DNA from 2 places in the Ruegeria sp. CDSC079 genome. Region 2 is predicted to be linked to the other one. Evidence: riboswitches for the same ligand, from Rfam matches in the RefSeq annotation. Region 2 holds a riboswitch; the other holds the start of a gene.
What was found. Region 2 has a riboswitch for cobalamin ahead of AC2FIC_RS08335 (CbtB domain-containing protein). Riboswitches for the same ligand answer to the same signal wherever they lie in the genome.

Region 1: linked by a shared signal. The riboswitch ahead of AC2FIC_RS15965 (hypothetical protein) and the one ahead of AC2FIC_RS08335 (CbtB domain-containing protein) in region 2 are both predicted to bind cobalamin.

Annotation. Positions count from the first base shown of each region.
Region 1 covers NZ_JBXWNT010000008.1:134,578-140,589, reverse strand. Annotated here, with positions in the region: gene rsgA (ribosome small subunit-dependent GTPase A) at 1-230, shown strand, start outside; gene AC2FIC_RS15970 (alpha/beta hydrolase family protein) at 255-1,112, opposite strand; cobalamin riboswitch at 1,252-1,471, shown strand; gene AC2FIC_RS15965 (hypothetical protein) at 1,555-1,959, shown strand; gene AC2FIC_RS15960 (protein-tyrosine phosphatase family protein) at 1,961-2,461, opposite strand; gene AC2FIC_RS15955 (DNA polymerase III subunit gamma/tau) at 2,618-4,369, shown strand; gene AC2FIC_RS15950 (YbaB/EbfC family nucleoid-associated protein) at 4,513-4,857, shown strand; gene recR (recombination mediator RecR) at 4,922-5,515, shown strand; gene AC2FIC_RS15940 (hypothetical protein) at 5,615-6,012, shown strand, end outside.
Region 2 covers NZ_JBXWNT010000004.1:54,467-60,478, forward strand. Annotated here, with positions in the region: gene AC2FIC_RS08320 (DUF1636 family protein) at 1-195, shown strand, start outside; gene AC2FIC_RS08325 (hypothetical protein) at 192-686, opposite strand; gene AC2FIC_RS08330 (CbtA family protein) at 753-1,451, opposite strand; gene AC2FIC_RS08335 (CbtB domain-containing protein) at 1,456-1,626, opposite strand; cobalamin riboswitch at 1,664-1,872, opposite strand; gene cobF (precorrin-6A synthase (deacetylating)) at 1,916-2,659, opposite strand; gene cobA (uroporphyrinogen-III C-methyltransferase) at 2,652-3,380, opposite strand; gene AC2FIC_RS08350 (cobyrinic acid a,c-diamide synthase CobB) at 3,377-4,699, opposite strand; gene cobM (precorrin-4 C(11)-methyltransferase) at 4,686-5,480, opposite strand; gene AC2FIC_RS08360 (cobalamin biosynthesis protein) at 5,477-5,845, opposite strand; gene cbiE (precorrin-6y C5,15-methyltransferase (decarboxylating) subunit CbiE) at 5,842-6,012, opposite strand, start outside.

The DNA.
Region 1 (6,012 bases), on a different contig from region 2:
CAAGATGCCGGTTCTCAGATTGCCAGCACCAGGCCGAACCCGGTTGTGCTGTGCAGGAGGCGATTGCCAATGACGTGATTGAGCCCGACCGGCTGGCGCGCTGGCACAAGCTTCGGCGCGAAGATCAGAGGAATTCCGAAACCCTCGCGCAGTCACGGGCACGTGACAAAGCCTTTGGCAAAATGGTGCGATCCGTCATGAATGACAAAAAGTCCCGCAGCAGACACTGAGCGTGACAGAAAGGCGCCTCGTCTTCAGGCAATCAACCGGGGCCAAACCGCCCGGTTTCTGCGGGCAAAAGCGCCAATATGACCGATCTCAGGCGCTCCGAATTCATTCGGAGACAACAGATGTCGCCGCGCCTTCGGCCCATACAGATCGGCAAGCCGCCAGACTGCGTCTGGCGGCACCATCTGGTCGTCCTCGAAGGCGAACAGGTCCACCGGCGTATTCGATTGCGCCCATCTCGCTTCGGGCAGAGCGTCACCGATCTGCGGCACATAATTCTGCGGCGCCGTGCACCAGCTGCGCCATTGCCAATAGACCGGGCCCGGCAAATCGGCACCGATCCCCACAGCTTTGCCCGGCAGATACCCCAGTGCATTCACTGCCAGACGCCCGTGGCCGTGCCAGAACAACCACGCCAGCCCGCGATAGGGCCAGGGATGGTCGGACAGAGTAACCAGCCCCGAACATACACAGATCATCCGGTCGATCTGATCAATGTCTGGCTGCACCGGCCCCAGCACGCCGCCAAGGGAATGACCGATGCTCCACTGCAAAGCGTCCGGGAACCGCCTGCGCATCTCAGCCCGTGCGGCGGGCATGTCGACCAAGGCCCAATCCGCCATGGTCACCTCGGAGGTTTTGAGTTTGTCGCGCAGCGAATGCCCGAAATCGCTGTAGTCATAGGTCAGACAGGCAATACCCTGTTCGGCGGCCAGCCAACGGGCAAAATGCTGGTAATATTCGCGCGGCACTGCAGTTGCGCTGTGAATCACCACGGCGACCTTCGGCTCGGTTTCAGGCAAATACAGCCGCGCCGACAGGCTGGCAGAGCCTGAGGCAAAATCAAAGTCCTTAGTCTGGACGCAGGGCGTGGTATCAAGCATGGCGCTTCCGACAAATTCTGAACTACTCGGTTCACTCAACAATCGGCCCGATTTCGACCATCGGAGTCAACACTGCATCAAGATGACCAAACGTCCGGTTTGCACCCCAACAGGTGGCTTGACTCGGGGTCTGCATAGCCGCTAGCGATGTGGTGATGGTTCTTGTCCCGGAATTGGGGCGGGATGAAAAGGGAACACGGTGCGGTCTGCCCCGGCGATGCCGGAAAGGGCCAACTCCGCGACTGCCCCCGCAACTGTAAGCGGTGAGCAATGCCGAAATACCACTGGCCCCAGGGCTGGGAAGGTCGGCAAAGCGACGACCCGCAAGTCAGGAGACCTGCCATCGTATCGAAACCGAAACTCGGGCGGGGTGTCCGGGCAGGTCGTCAGCGCGCTGTCACACCTGATCCTCACCCTTCGTCCTGCGCGCGGAGGGCGCATTATGATCTGGAAGACAAAAACACACGAATTCACCGCAACCGTCTGTCAGAGGACCGGGAAACCCTGCCCCGCCCTTGCCCGAATGGCACGCGCCATGGCCGAGGCGATGGCGACGGCAAGGCCTGCAACATCCAAAACATTCGAGGTCGAAGGTACCAGCGATCTGACCCATTGCACCGAAGGCTGCACGGCCCGTTTTCGGGCCCAATCAGAACAGATCAGGGTCTATTGCGGCACCAGCACAGACACGCCGACAGAAAAGCTGGACGCCTATGGCGACATGATGTTCGGGCCGGAGTTCATCCAGAAATCCGCTGGTTTTCTGTCAGAACCACCCTGTGCGATGCTCGACGTATCGATCCTGCCGCCGCGCAGCGACAGTATTCCGTATCAAGTGTCTGCCTGATTCAGGGAAGGGTTCGGGCCGGCAACCCGGCCCAGTCCTTTTGCGCGTCGGTTTCCACCGCGCAGGGCCGCACTGCACGCAACCGCCGAAGCGCTTGGTCAGGCGCTTCGCCGCATTCCACCATTAGCCGCATCACAACCATCCCCGAGCGTCCGCACCCACCGCGGCAATGCACCAGCACCTTGCCGCCACTGGCAAGGACATGTTGGGCGGCGGCGCTGGCTTGCGGCCAAAGCGCCTCAACCTCAGGCGTGGGGGCGCCGAAATCGGAGACCGGAAGGTGGACCCAGGCAATCCGTTCGCACTGCAGGTCCGCCTCGAATGAACGCGCGCCGGAATGCTGGAACTCATCCAGAGTAGTCATCGAGATGACCAGGTCCGGCGCCCAATCCCGGATTACTGCGAAATCCCCAGCATAATCGCCCGTGACACCCGGCAGTGGGCACAGAGCGATCTGCCCTTTGCCCAATCCAAGAGGGTGAATTGCAAAACTCTCCAACACAGCTCCTTTTCCTGCATCACCACATGGGGCTAATGCCCCTCATGATTTACCGGCTCTGATGCAACTTGCCAAAACGAAATTCCTTTTCGCGCGCGGTGGACGCGGGCGGCGGGGGTCTCTACGCTGCAAACCTGACACGAATCCAACAGAGCAGACATGACCGACACGCCCAGCCCCGCCTATCAGGTTCTCGCGCGAAAATACCGCCCGGAAACTTTTGCTGACCTCGTCGGTCAGGACGCAATGGTGCGCACGCTGAAAAACGCGTTCGAGGCCGACCGGATTGCACAAGCCTTCATCATGACTGGCATCCGCGGCACCGGTAAGACGACCACGGCCCGGATCATCGCCAAGGGCATGAACTGCATCGGTCCTGATGGGCAAGGCAAGCCCACGACCGAACCCTGCGGCCAGTGCGAACATTGCGTCGCCATCATGGAAGGCCGCCATGTCGATGTGATGGAGATGGACGCCGCCAGCCGCACCGGCGTAAATGACATCCGCGAAATCATCGACTCGGTGCGCTATCGTGCCGCCAGTGCGCGCTATAAGATCTACATTATCGACGAGGTTCACATGCTTTCGACCAGCGCGTTCAACGCGCTGCTCAAGACGTTGGAAGAACCTCCTGCGCATGTGAAGTTCATCTTTGCCACGACCGAAATCCGCAAAGTCCCGGTGACTGTTCTGTCGCGGTGCCAACGATTTGACCTGCGCCGGATCGAACCCGAGGACATGATTGGCCTGCTCAATAAGATCGCAGAGGCTGAGAAGGCACAGATCGCGGATGATGCCCTGGCGCTGATCACCCGCGCGGCCGAAGGGTCGGCGCGCGACGCAACATCACTGCTGGATCAGGCAATCAGCCATGGGGCCGGTGAAACCAGCGCCGATCAGGTGCGCGCGATGCTGGGTCTGGCCGACCGAGGCCGGGTATTGGACTTGATGGAAATGATCCTGCGAGGGGATGCAGCAAACGCGCTGACTGAATTGGGCGGGCAATATGCCGAAGGGGCCGATCCGCTATCCGTGCTGCGCGATCTGGCCGAAATCACGCACTGGGTTTCGGTTGTGAAGATCACGCCAGACGCAGCCGAGGACCCGACGGTTTCCCCTGATGAACGTGCTCGTGGTCAGCAAATGGCCGAGGCCCTGCCAATGCGCGTTTTGACCCGGATGTGGCAGATGTTGCTGAAAGCGCTGGAAGAGGTATCGGCCGCGCCAAATGCCATGATGGCTGCTGAAATGGCCGTTATCCGCCTGACCCATGTTGCCGACTTGCCCAGCCCCGAAGAGCTGATCAAGCGCCTGCAGGACAACCCGCCACCGCCTCCGAATGGTGGTCCGGGCGGTGGTATGGCCGTGCCCTCTCAGGCTCCGGTACCAGCGGCATCATCTTCTTACGTGTCCGCAACTAGCAGCCCCGCCGGCGCGCCGTCGGCCGCTCTGGCCCATGATATCCAATCGGCGCTGGCACGGTATCCGAGTTTTGACCACGTGGTTGAATTGATCCGCACCAATCGGGATGTGAAACTTCTGGTCGAGGTCGAAAACGGGGTGCGGCTGGTTTCTTACCAACCGGGGCGGATCGAATTCACCCCGACACAGAACGCACCCACAGATCTGGCAGCGAGACTGGGTTCGTCGCTGCAACGATGGACTGGCAACCGCTGGGCTGTGTCGATTGTGGCCGATGGTGAGGTTGCGACCATCGCCGAGATTCGAGACGCCGCCGAGCTGGCGTTGAAAGCAGAGGCTGAGAAACACCCATTGGTTCAGGCGGTGCTCATGCAATTTCCGAAGGCACGCATAAAGCGGATTGAAACACCGGAAGAACGTGCCGCCAAAGTGGAAACCGAGGCGCTGCCCGAGGTCGAAGACGAATGGGACCCGTTCGAGGAAGACTGAAACCGTCCCATCTGACCCAACTGGAAGCCTCCCGGGCCCAACGGGAGGAAAGGCCTTGACGACGGGCGGGAGCCAGCTCGGCCCTTGTGCCGCGCCGACCGCGCCCGTATTTAGGCGTCAAACCGGATATTAGGAGAATACCGATGCTCAAAGGACTCGGCGGCCTGGGTGACATGGCCAAGATGATGAAATCCGCGCAGGATCTACAGACCAAGATGACGGATATGCAGGAAGAGCTGAATACCATCATGGTTGTCGGCGAATCCGGTGCAGGGCTGGTCAAGGCAACAGCCACGGCCAAGGGAGAGCTGAAAGGTCTCGATATCGACCCGTCAATCTTTAACGGCGACGACAAGGAAGTGGTCGAAGATCTGATCCTGGCCGCCATCAAAGATGCTCAGGCCAAGGCCGCTGAACGGTCGCAGGCTGAGATGGCTAAGCTGACCGAAGGTATGGGCCTGCCCGCAGACATCAAGCTGCCGTTCTGATAGGCACTCCTGACGAAATACCGGCCGGGCCCAACTGCCCGGCCCTTATGCAGGAGCAAGCGCGGTGAGTTCGAACAGCGATATCGACAATCTGATCGACCTGATGGCCAAACTGCCGGGCCTCGGCCCACGTTCGGCCCGTCGCGCAGTGCTGCATCTGATCCGCAAACGCGCCCTTCTGCTGACACCGCTTGCGGACGCAATGCAACAGGTTGCCATCACTGCCCGTGAGTGCCTGAATTGCGGCAATGTAGGCACCTCGGACATCTGTGATATCTGCGATAGCGAAGTCCGCGCGACCGGAGAGCTGTGCGTCGTCGAAGACGTCGCCGACCTTTGGGCGATGGAACGCGCCGCAGTTTTCAAAGGCCGCTATCACGTGCTGGGCGGCACCTTGTCGGCGCTGGACGGGATAGGCCCGGATGAGCTGCGCATCCCCCGCCTCAAGGACCGGGTCACCGCAGAGGGGATCACCGAGGTCATTCTGGCTCTGAACGCCACCGTCGACGGCCAGACCACCGCTCATTACATCGCCGATCAGTTGGAGGGACAGGTGCGCCTGACGTCGCTGGCGCAGGGTGTGCCGATTGGCGGCGAGTTGGACTATCTGGATGACGGGACAATTACGGCGGCGCTGAGGGCGCGGAAGGAAGTATAAGTTCAATAATTGAAAAAGGCTGGGTAAGTAAGCGCACCTTGTCCATCGCCTAGACTTCTCTTAGGACTTTTCCTGAAATAGTTTTTTGGAATAGTATTTATGCAGCCCAAAGAAGACGAACAACAAATTTTCGTAGTTGTGATTGATGAAACTTACGGAGATTCCGAAGAAAGTTGGGAGGAAAGCGAACGATACAGGCGCGATCTCGAGACCGAGTTCTCTGCCGACTTCATCGAGGCAAACGTTGGGCCGGGCGCCGACATCCCAGCGTTTTTGACAATTATTGCAACTTCCACTGTCCCGGTTTGGACTTTATTGCTGAGCGCCTTTTTTCTGGGGAAGCCCATAAACGAGAACCTTGAAAGTTGGGGGGAAATTGCGAAGAAAATTAAGAAGTTTTTTGGTCGACCGGTGCTACTCGCTCGTCACGGAGCGTCTGTCCTCGCTGTAGAGGCGGTGATGGACGATATTGGCGGTATGCCCAAAACTATTGAGCT
Region 2 (6,012 bases):
GAACCCACGGCGCTGGCTATACAGGCGCTGGGGCGCGCATCTTATGTGTTTTCGGGTGTCGATGTGGTGGCGGATGCTGCGGATATCGCTGAAACTTGCCGTACTTACCTGAACAGCCCGCTGGGCTGGATCGAAGACGCCCGACCCTGCGGGCGGCTTCGGATGTGTTTGCGTGCGCGTATTCCGGCGCTTTAGTCAACCTGAACCGTAACCGCAGCACGAACCGGCACGTTATCGACCGAAAGCGGGCTATGGCTGTTGGAATTCAGCGAAACCGAAACCTCGACCTCACCTTTGGGCAACTGATCAATGTGCATCCAACTGCCGTAAAGCCGGGCGAGCTTTTCTCCGTTGATGTAAACATGCGCGTGCCCTTCGCCTGCCATGTCTGCGGTCGATGCGTTCTGCGGTGCGAAGGTAAAGTTTTTTGGCATAACATGCAGGTTCCAGCCAGACATAGGATCCTGTGTCAGAGCGATGTCCAGTGTAGGTGCATCTGTGCCTGCCGGTAGGTTCAAGGCCGTGGAATGATCGTGGGCCATGGTCTCAGTGGGTGAGGCTCCGTGAAGAGACGGATCAGAATGGTCGTGGCCATCAAATGTGACGCCGTTTGCAGCAGCAATTACAAATCCTGTACCGCCGCCAAAGACCAGACCGATCACGAATAGAGCAAGTGAACGGGTCATTGTATTTCCTTGAAAACATAGGGAAACGCGCCAAGTTTACACCCGGCGCGTTCAATCGAAGTGCGATCAGGCCGTTGCTTCGGAAGGTTGCGCTTCTTTCTGCCAGAAATAGCCAGCGAACGCGCCAACCAGAACCCATGCAACCAGACCGATTCCAAAAGCTCGTGCCGCGAACAATGCGCCAATTTCAGTCGGCACAGGGCCGGTGAAAACATCGGGCTCGGGTGCACCGATAAGATGTGGCACCAACAGAAGTACCGCGGCGATCACATAGCTGATCAGGTTACCTCCAAAGGCGATCAACCACATGGCGACAAGGGCTGCTGCAACCGTTGCGAACCACCAGACCTGACGTGCATAGACATCGGCTGCTGCGACACCCGGCACTTCGGGCGCCAGGGTGAAACCTGGTGCAAGGTGGAAGGCGATAAATCCGGCCAACCCCCAAAGAACGCCGGTCCGGCCATCAATCTGATGCCCTTGACCTTCGGCTACCGACATCAGCGCAACCATCACCAGCGCATAGCCGGTATAGGTCAGCATGGTAAAGATGACACTCAGCGCATCACGCGTCAGTTCAGAGAACATGCGCGGCAGTTCGGGATGAGCCGATACGGTCTCGGCCCCGAAATGCACCAGCTCTCCGGATTCATAAAGCTCGGCATGCAACAATACTGGTTGCACAAATACCAACTGCAGCAAGGCGGCAATCAGCCCCGCTGCAGCACCAGCGAACAACGCGCTGGTCAATATACGACTGAACACGGTCTTAGTGGCAGGGGAAGCCGGTCGCGTGACGCACGTCATGCGCTGCATCATGCAGGGCCGCTGCCTGAACGTGACCGGTCAGCGTAATGAGGCCCAGACCCAGAACCACTGCAAACATGACCGGAACAAAGCCTGTACGCGCGGCGGATGCTGTTTTCGTTTGTGTTGCCATTTTGTATTCTCCTCTGCCGCCGCACCCGACGGCCGGTGTTTCGTTTTTGCGCCTGGCAGGTCTCCTGGCTTGCGGGTCGATGCCTCTGTTCGCCTTCCCCCCGGAGAACCGGGAGTGGCTGGTTGAACAGGGGCTCTCCGCTTACAGTCGCGGGGGCGGCTTTGGAGTTGACCACCGAGGCAGTCGCACCAAATTCCCTCTTAGCATCCGGATTTCTCCGGCAGGACCAGACACCCCCATTTAGCCGCTATAGCTGTGGCGGTGCAATCATCATTTGCGACGTATTGTGTCAGATTATGCGCTTTTTCAGCAAATAAATATCCATGATCCAACCATGGTCGGCACGGGCATGGGCGCGGCGGTCCAGAATCTGCTGCGCAACCTCGGCCAAAGGGCCTTTGATCAGGATTTCCTCTTTCATGCCGACATATGCGCCCCACCAAATGTCCAAGTCTTCCATGTCCAGGTTTTGGAATGAACATTCACCATCCAGCATCACCGCCACGTTTTCTGCGGTTTCCGGCCATCCTTCGTCCCGGATGCGACGACCAGTTGTGACGATATAGGGCGCGCCCAGTTCGTTGATCGGAATCGCATGGGCCGCCGTCAGCGCTTGCAGCGCTGTGATGCCGGGAATCACGCGTGTTTCTGGCTGAGGGGTCAAACGTGCCGCGATTCGCAGCGAACTGTCATACAGCGACGGATCCCCCCAGATCAGCAGCGCCACATGACGGGCCTTCGGGTGGGCTGCGATGGCCTCCTGCCAGCGCAATGCAATCGCGTCGTGCCATTCGTCCACTCCGCGTAAATAGCCATCATCGGCACGGCGTTTGGGAATGTCGAAATACGCGATTTGCGGAGGAGTATCCGCGACCTGAGCGATGATCTGCTCGCGCAGCCCTGCCAGATCGGCCTTGTTTTCGCCCTTGCGGGGGATCAGGATCAGGTCCGCCGAACGGATCGCCTGCGCCCCTTGAAATGTCACATGATCCGGGTTGCCGGTGCCAATACCGATCAGCGTCAGGTCAATCATTTTCGAACTCTGCCAGAGGTCCATACAGGATCAGGGCCGGGGCGGTGCCGATCTCGGTTTCCAACTGCTGCGACAAGGCACCGATGGTCGAGCGTTGCAGCTTTTGTTCGGGGGTCGAGACGGATTCGGCCATCAATGCAGGCGTGTCCAGCGGTAGGCCGTGCGAATGCAGGGCGCCAACCAAAAGGGGAAAGGTGCGCTTGCCCATAAATACGACGGTCGTAGCCTGTGGATCAGCCAGTGCTGCCAGGTTCAGATCTTCGGGCAGTTTGCCACTGACATCGTGGCCGGTGACGAATTGCACGCGCCGCGCGGTCAGTCGCCGGGTCAGCGGAATGCCTGCCGCTGCCGCCGCCGCTACCGCCGAGGGGATGCCGGGGATGATTTCATAGTCGATCCCGGCCTCTTGCAGGGCCACCAGTTCTTCTTCAAGCCGGCCGAACATGCCGCCATCACCGGATTTCAACCGCACAACATGCTGACCGGTTTGTGCATATTCGACCAACAAGCGGCTGACGTGATCCTGCTTGGGCGAGGGGCGCCCGGCGCGTTTGCCGACACCAACCAGGTCAGCATCCTCGCGGGCATGGCTCAGGATCGGGCCGCTGCTGAGGTCGTCAAACAGCACCGCATCAGCTTTCTGCAACCTGTCTACCGCCTTCAGCGTCAGCAATTCCGAGTCGCCGGGGCCTGAACCGATGAAGGACACAAAACCACTCATGCCGAGGCCTCGGCGATCAGATGAAAGAATGTCCCAGTGACATTGCCTCGCACCGATCCGGTTTGCGGGCCTTCCGCGCCTTCGGCGTCGAACACGCGTGCCAGCGGCGCGTCAGGCTGTTCGATGATCGAGGAATAGTGGAACTCATGCCCGCGTAGCGCTGTGCCTTCGGCAAATCCGGCCATCGAGGCCAGTAATTCTGCCTTGCGATAACCCAGGTTGAACTTGCGCTTTTCATAGGAGGTCACAAGGCCCAGAAGGCCCGCCATTTCGTGCTGGACTCCGTCTTTGTCGATCAACGCCTGACCCAGCGCCATGTAGCCCCCGCATTCGCCGTGCACAGGTCTTGTCTCGGCATGTTTGCGCAGCCCAGTCTGGAAGGTGTTGGCAGCGGCCAATGTGCCTGCGTGCAACTCGGGATACCCACCCGGCAGCCAGACCAGATCGGCATCCGGGGCAGGGGCTTCATTCGCCAGTGGTGAAAATGGTAGGATTTCTGCACCCGCCGCGCGCCAGCCTTCCAGCAAATGCGGATAGGTGAACGAAAACGCAGCATCCCGGGCCAGTGCGATCCGCTGCGCCGGAGGGCGCGGCAGCACGGCTGACGATGGCCTATCTGGGCTTGAGGAAGCCGCCCGCTTGATCGCCTCCAGATCGACATGTTCACGCAGGAACGCAGCATAGCCGACAATGGCGCTTTCCAGATCGGGATGTTCCACCGCCTGGATCAAACCTAAGTGCCGCTCGGGAAGTGTCAGGTCTCCGCGTCGTGGCAGAACGCCCAGAACCGGCAGGCCTGCACGTTCCATACCCAACCGGGTCAGACGCTCGTGACGCGGGCTGGCGCAGCGGTTCAAAATTACCCCGGCAAAGGGCAGGTCGGGGTTGTACATCCGAAACCCCAGCGCCGTGGCTGCAGCTGATTGCGCCTGACCGCCGACATCCAGAACCAACACCACAGGCCAGCCCATACGCTGCGCAGTTTCCGCGCTAGATCCATGGCCAATCTCACCGGGTTTGGCGACACCGTCGAACAGACCCATCGATCCTTCGGCTACGACGATATCCGCGCCGTCAGCCTGTGCCGATATTGCGTTCAGCAGAGGATCGCCCATCGCCCAGCTGTCCAGATTGAACGAGGCGCGCCCAGCCGCCGCCCGGTGAAAGGCCGGGTCGATATAGTCAGGGCCGCTTTTGAATGGTTGGACGGTCAGGCCATCCTCGGCCAGCGCACGCAGCAGGCCCAGCATCACGGTGGTCTTGCCAGTCCCCGAAGACGGTGCCGAAATCAGAATACCCGGAGGGTTAGTCATCACCATGGCTCCAGGTTGACCAAGGGCTGTCCGCGCTTTGCGGGCGATACCGGCGGTCGTAATCCTTAGAATACAGGCAGCTTTCGTCAAACCCTTCACCAGCCAGTGCTGGACCCACCATGATCAGCGCTGTGCGTGAGATGCTCTCGTCCAGCGCGTCTTTCAGCGTCGCCAGCGTCGCACGGATGATCTGTTCGTCGGGCCAGCTGGCACGATAGACCACGGCCACCGGGCATTCGGCGCCATAGGCCGGGGTCAGATCGGCGATCACAGTGTCTAGATTGCCGATCGACAGGTGGATGGCCAGCGTCGCCCCGGTACGGGCAAAATTCGCCAACGTTTCGCCCTCGGGCATCGACGATGCGCGTCCCGGTGTCCGGGTCAGGACCACTGATTGCGCAAGTCCGGGCAGGGTCAGTTCCGTGCCCAGTGATGCGGCCGCAGCGGCAAAAGACGGCACGCCAGGGGTCACGCTGACCGGGATGCCCAGCTCTTTCAGGCGGCGGATCTGCTCGCCCATCGCGGACCAGACCGACAGGTCGCCGGAATGCAGTCGCGCAACATCCAGACCGGCCTGATGTGCGGTCTCGATCTCGGCCATGATTTGATCCAGATCCATCGCCGCCGTGTTCACGATCTTGGCGTCGTCGGGGCAATGGCCCAGAATTTCCTCTGGCACCAGCGAACCCGCATACAGGCAGACCGGGCAAGCGGCGATGATATCGCGCCCCCGCAGGGTCAGCAGGTCGGCGGCGCCCGGTCCAGCGCCAATGAAATGAACGGTCATGTCTGTCCTCCGATGGCGATGGCGCAGGTGGCCAGCCGGTCGTCTGAAATCTGTCGGGGTGAGATCAGCCGCGCACCAGGTCCGGCGGCGGCAAGGGCGGATGCTTCGGCGACGCTGCCGGTGCCATAGGTGGCGCGGCTGCGGGTCGAGCAGGTGAGGGTGCGCTGCCCAGCCAAATCGGCGGGGGCAATGAAATGCAATGGCAGGGCAATGGCCGAGGCGAAATCTGTCAGCGCGGCGTGGCCTTCCTTGTCGGCAACCGTGGCCAGCGCGTCCACAGATTGGCCGATACTGGCCTGATCATAGGCGGCGCGCAGGCTGTTCACCGTGGCGGTCGAGGAAAATCCGATGCCTGCGACGATCATAGCGTGACGCTCCATTGCACCACCGGATAGGCCGATTTCCAACCGCGCCGCGGCCCCAGGGCTGAAGCCTGTGCCAGTTCGATCCGTAGCAGCTCACCGCCCAGCATATTCTGCCATTGCGCCAGCAGAGCTTCGCTCTCCAGTGTCACAGCATTGGCCACAAGCCG